One region of the Gilliamella sp. LMG 34359 genome, then DNA from elsewhere that is predicted to be linked to it. Evidence: riboswitches for the same ligand, from Rfam matches in the RefSeq annotation. Region 1 holds a riboswitch; the other holds the start of a gene.
What was found. A riboswitch is a leader RNA that binds a small molecule or an ion and turns the genes downstream of it on or off. The one in region 1 is predicted to bind thiamine pyrophosphate.
Positions count from the first base shown of each region.

Region 1 (3,219 bases):
TTGCCATCTTTACCAAGCATCATACCAAACATATGGTGTTCTAGTTTCAACGATTCTGGAACATATTTAGCTTTATGGACAATCGTCCAAACTTGTTCTAAATGTTGATGTTGACGAGAATCAGTATAATAAAGAATACGATCAGCGTGTAACGTTTCATAACGGTATTTAGCACAAGCGATATCGGTTGTTGCATATAGGTAGCCACCATCACGTTTTTGGATGATAACGCCCATCGGTTCGCCTTCTTTATTTTTATACTCATCTAAAAATACCACAATGGCGCCTTCACTCTCAACGGCTAATTTTTTCTGTTTTAAATCGGCAACAATACCCGGTAGCATACTGTTATAAATGCTTTCGCCCATGGTATCTTCAACTGTTAATGTTACATTTAATCGTTTATAAGTTGCGATGTTTTGTGTCATGGTAATATCAACAAGCTTACGCCACATATCACGACAATACTCATCGCCACCTTGGAGTTTAACTACATAATTTCGTGCTTTTTCAGCAAAGACTTCATCTTCATCATAATGTTTTTTAGCAGCACGATAGAAAGATTCTAAATCCGACAGTTGCATATCGTTGGCATGTTCATTTTGCATCTTTTCCAGATAAGCAATCAACATACCAAATTGAGTACCCCAATCACCAACATGGTTAGCTCGAATAACATTGTGACCTAAGAAAGATAATACCCGCACACTGGCATCACCAATAATGGTTGAGCGTAAATGACCAACGTGCATCTCTTTGGCAACGTTTGGTGCAGAGTAATCAACCACAATGGTTTGCGGTTTGGCTGGTAAGGTAATATTCAGTTTATCACTACTTAAAGCCAATTCGTTCTGATCGGCAATCCAACTATCTTTTAAAAAGATATTAATAAAACCGGGACCTGCAATTTCCACTTTATCGGCAATATCATCAATATCAAGATGTTGCAAAACCTTCTCTGCCAATGCTCGTGGTGGCATAGCCAATTTTTTAGCGGTAGACATGATACCATTAGCTTGATAGTCACCAAATTGAACTTTAGCTGATTGCTTGATTAAAGCATCACAATTTTTATCGGCACCTGCCATAATCATTGCTTGGGAAACTCGTTGCGTTAGTAATTGTTGAATATTCACACTATACCTAATCGATAAGAAATAAATGAGGCATATAATACCGACAAACGTAACAATTGTCACTGATTGGCTGATATCTAACATCTATTGCGCAATTATCTGGCTATCGACAAAACGCTTGTTTACAATTCTACTTGCTCACACTAAACTATTTATTGTTCTCAACGGGGTGCCCTGGAGGGCTGAGAGTGTCAGAGTGACTGACATAACTCGTCGAACCTGAACTGGATAATGCCAGCGGAGGGATTTGAGTTAATATATCTGCTCAAACCTTTTGTCTTTTACTAATTACTTTGGAGGCAAAATGTTTCGTAAAAACTTTTTACTATCTGTTATTTTTTCCTTATCACTGTTTAGCCAATTAGCCAATGCTGAACTTCCTACCTTAACCGTATATAGCTATAACTCATTTATGTCACAATGGGGGCCGGGTGAGGTGATAAAAAAAGGGTTTGAAGCGCAGTGCAACTGCCAGCTTGATGTTGTCACTTTAGGTGATGGGGTTTCGGTTTTAAATCGTATTCGCCTTGAAGGTGATAAAACTAATGCTGATGTTATTTTAGGACTTGATAATAACTTGTTAGAACAGGCAAAACAAGCCAATCTGCTTATTCCACATCAAATCGCTAAACCGGACAATCTTAATACCAATTGGTGGGACGATAGCTTTATGCCTTATGATTTTGGGTATTTTGCTTTTATCTACAATATAGACAAAGTCAAAAATCCACCTCACTCTTTACATGAACTGGTCGACAATAAAGCGGGTTGGAAGATCATCTATCAAGATCCAAGAACTAGCACGCCAGGACTCGGTTTACTCTTTTGGATGAAAAAAGTGTATGGTGACAATGCAGCAAATGCATGGCAACAAGTGGCTAAAAACACCGTAACTGTTACTAAAGGTTGGAGTGAAGCTTATGGCATGTTCTTAAAAGGTGAGGCCGATTTGGTACTCAGCTATAATACCTCTCCGGTGGCGCATATCATGAACGAAAATGATCGCCATTATCAAGCGGCTATTTTTGATGAAGGACATTATCGTCAAGTAGAGGTGGCAGGTATCATAAAATATAGTCAAGAGGTCGACTTAGCTCGACAATTTTTACGCTATTTACTCACGCCAGAAGTGCAACGCCAATTTGCTGAAAAAAATGTGATGTATCCAATTATTAAAACCGATATCCCTAATGCCTTTGCACAAATTAATTCGGTAAATAGATCGCTAGAATTTAAACCAGAAGAGATCGAAAAACATCAGAAAGCTTGGATTCGAGAGTGGCAATCGGCAATTAGTAAATAGTTTTGCCTTAGAACTGTACTACCAATGTTAAAATTTAAATCGTTACTACCGGGAATCAGTGCTGCTAGCTTAATTCTTATTATATTAGGCTCAGCACTCATTGCTATCTGGCGATTTGCCTTACAATCAGGTAATGTAGCGATCTATCTAGATAGCTATGTACTGCATATCGTTTGGATCACCTTTTATCAAGCTTTATTATCGACAATACTTTCGCTTACATCGGCAATCCTAATGGCTAAAGCTCTCTCCTTAATTGAGTTTAAAGGTAAACGATTATTGATAAAGTTAATGCCAGTTACCTTTATTCTGCCGGCCTTAGTGGTGGTGACAGGATTATTATCGGTGTACGGTCAACAAGGGGTACTGGCTTACTTGTGCCAACTACTGCATATACCATTCTCATTTTCAATTTATGGATTAAAAGGAATTTTATTGGCGCATGTTTTTTTAAATTTTCCTTACGCATGCGCGCTATTTTATCAAACGTTAAACAGTGTTCCTATTGAACAAAGACAGCTCGCTGCACAACTTAACTTTTCAACCTTTACCTTTTTTAAATTACTCGAGTGGCCTTTACTTCGTAGACAAATATTGCCTATGGCGGCACTTATTTTTATGCTCTGCTTTTCGAGTTTTGCCATTGTCCTCGCTCTTGGCGGAGGCCCTAAATATACCACGTTAGAAGTGGCTATCTATCAAGCAGTGCGTGACTTTGACCTATTACAAGCAGCATTGCTTGCTTGTGTGCAGTTGCTTTGCTGTGTGGCGTTTATCGGT
Region 1 covers NZ_OZ474906.1:2,688,251-2,691,469, reverse strand. The annotation lists gene argS (arginine--tRNA ligase) at 1-1,136, opposite strand, end outside; TPP riboswitch at 1,292-1,400, shown strand; gene thiB (thiamine ABC transporter substrate binding subunit) at 1,441-2,439, shown strand; gene thiP (thiamine/thiamine pyrophosphate ABC transporter permease) at 2,464-3,219, shown strand, end outside.

Region 2 (3,219 bases), 1.4 Mb from region 1:
CCTTTTTGATTATAATAGGTTAGTTATGAAAATTATTATTCTTGGTGCCGGCCAAACCGGTAGTGCACTTGCTGAATATCTAGTAACTGAAAAACAGAATGATGTAACAGTCGTTGATGAAGATCATGATAAATTGCAATCTTTGCAAGAACGTTTTGATCTCCGAGTCATCTGTGGCAAATCGTCTTATCCGCAAGTGTTAGAGAGCGCAGGAGCTGAATCAGCCGATATGTTAGTTGCTGTGACTAACTCTGATGAAGTAAATATGATGGCTTGTCAGATTGGTCATGTAATGTTCAACATTCCACAAAAAGTCGCCCGAATCCGTGCCCCTGAATATAACGATGAAAAATACCCATTTTTTAATAAAGATTGTATCAATATTGACCATATTATCGCTCCCGAAAACTTAATCACCAATCATATTAGCCAATTAGTACAATATCCTGGCGCACTCCAGTTTGCTTCGTTTTATGATAATCGAGTCTGTTTAGTGGCTGTAACCGCTTATTATGGTGGCGCCTTAGTTGGAAGTGAACTGTCGGAACTGAAAGAGCATTTACCACATGTAGAAGCGCGGGTGGTAGCAATTTATCGTCAAAACCGCTTTATTCGACCGATTGGTTCAACTTTAATTGAAGCTGGGGATATGGTCTATTTTATTACTCCTCCTCTCAATATTAAAGCTGTAACCAGTGAACTACAACGGTTAGAAAAACCTTATAAGCGCATCATCATTAGTGGTGGCGGAGGCATAGCTGTCGCCTTAGCTAAGCGTTTAGAAAACGATTATCAAGTTAAATTAATCGAACGCAATGCTGAAAAAGCCGAATCAATTGCTGAGCAACTTATTAATACAACGGTATTACATGGTGAATCATCAGACCAAGAGTTATTATCGCAAGAGCAAGTCGAACTCACCGATCTGTTTGTGGCAGTCACCAGTGATGATGAAGCCAATATTATGTCATCCATGTTGGCAAAAAGAATGGGGGCGAAAAAAGTCATCGTGCTTATTCAACGCCAAGCCTATTTAGAGTTGATCAACGATAGTGTGATTGATATCGCAATCTCACCACAACATGCCACTATTTCAGAGCTATTAAGTCATGTTAGACAAACCGGTGTGGTTAAAGTGGTCTCACTACGTCAGGGTGAATCAGAAATTGTCGAAGTGGTTGCCAATGGTGAGGCAGAAAATTCAAAATTAGTGGGTAAAAATATCAACAGTCTAAAATTACCTTCAGGTGCGACTATTGGTGCGGTGGTGCGTGGCGAAGATGTGATTATTGTTAACACCGATTTGATGATTGAAAATGGCGATCACTTAATCATTTTCTTAGCTGATAGACGAGCCATTAGTGATATAGAAAGATTATTACAATAGCTTGTTTAAATTATAAACTCAGTTCATAATAAGAGCGTTTTTTACAAATTGGTTTTTGACTCGGGGTGTTTTTTGTTATTGCAAAAAACTGAGATTTTACCCGTTGAACCTGATCTGGATCATACCAGCGTAGGGAAGTCTTAGTCTTAATTGCTCGTTTTGACATATTCTTCCCTTAACATTACTAATTAGATAAGGATAGAATATGTCGGCCATTAAATTATTCCCAAGCCATGATGCCATCCCCTTTATTGAGCAAGTTCGCCTACAACGGCCATTAATCCATTGCATTACTAATGATGTGGTTCAGAATTTTACCGCTAATGTTCTATTGGCGATTGGCGCTTCGCCGGCGATGGTGGTTGCCGAACAGGAAGTTGAAGACTTTGTTGCCGTTGCTAGTAGTTTATTAATTAATATTGGTACGATAGATAGCCAAAGTGCCAAAAGCATGTTATTAGCTGCCGCGAAAGCAAAACAAACACAAACCCCTTGGGTACTTGATCCGGTCGCAGTTGGTTCGGCTCTGAAATACCGCACTGACATTGCCCAACAACTTTTAACCTTTTCACCCTCAGTTATTCGTGGAAATGCTTCCGAAATTCTAGCCTTAAGTGGTCAACAATCATCCTCTAAAGGACCTGATGGGCTTGATTCTACCGATTCGGCATTAAACGCGGCAAAACTATTAGCCGAAAAATATCGAACCATTGTAGCTATAACCGGCGAGATTGATTATGTCACAGATGGCAAACAAATTTATAGCATTGTTGGGGGGGATATCGCCCTAACCCGAGTAACTGGTACAGGTTGCTCATTATCAGCAATGGTGGCCGCATTTATCGCCGCTAGTAAAGATCGTTTAGCCGCAACCGCCTCTGCTTGTTTTATGATGAAGAAAGCCGGTGAACTTGCTAACAAACAGTCAGGTCTAGGCACTTTTGCTATGGCAATAATTGACCAACTTTCGCTATTTAAGCAAAATCACTAATAAGGATATTTGATGAAAAAGCAACTGGATTTAACCCTCTACTTAGTGCTTGATCCGCTATTATGTGGAGGCATAAATGGCATGGTTAATACCACAAAAATTGCTGTCGAAAATGGTGTTACCGCGGTGCAATTACGCTCAGAACAAGATTACTCAGGTAAAAATTGGTATCACGCCGCCCTAGCGTTAAAAGAGGTATTAAGCAATACCCCAGTGCCATTATTGATTAATGATCATGTCGATATTGCTTTAGCCATTGATGCCGATGGTGTTCATGTTGGACAAAGTGATCTACCGGTCGAAGTGACCCGCCGCTTAATTGGTAATGATAAGTGGTTAGGACTTTCGGTTTCTAATCTAGTACAACTGGAGAGTGTTCCTTGGCAATTGGTCGATTATCTGGGCATTGGCCCAATCTTTCCAACCACCACCAAAAAAGATGCCGCAACAGCAACAGGTATTGACCAATTGACTGAACTGGTTAGCACCAAACAATGCCCGGCAGTAGCTATTGGTGGCATAGGAGTAAATAATTTAACCGAAGTGGTACAAACAGGTATTGAAGGTATTGCGGTAGTTTCGGCAATTTGTGGTCAAGCCGATATTGCTAAGGCTACATCTGACCTAATTAAAAAAATAAGACAAGCAAAAGAGGAAATAGGAGTATGACAACAGTTGCATTAACTATAGCCGGTAGTGATCCTAGTGGTGGGGCCGGTATTCAAGCGGATCTAAAAGCATTTTCGGCACTTGGCGCTTATGGTATGTCGGTAATTACCGCATTAACCGCGCAAAGTACCCAGGGTGTTAATGGCGTGCACGCCGTTCCACCTGACTTTGT
Region 2 covers NZ_OZ474906.1:1,289,033-1,292,251, reverse strand. The annotation lists gene trkA (Trk system potassium transporter TrkA) at 26-1,387, shown strand; TPP riboswitch at 1,439-1,540, shown strand; gene thiM (hydroxyethylthiazole kinase) at 1,593-2,378, shown strand; gene thiE (thiamine phosphate synthase) at 2,391-3,047, shown strand; gene thiD (bifunctional hydroxymethylpyrimidine kinase/phosphomethylpyrimidine kinase) at 3,044-3,219, shown strand, end outside.
Region 2: it holds a riboswitch for thiamine pyrophosphate, as region 1 does, so the genes downstream of both, thiM (hydroxyethylthiazole kinase) here and thiB (thiamine ABC transporter substrate binding subunit) in region 1, are expected to answer to the same signal.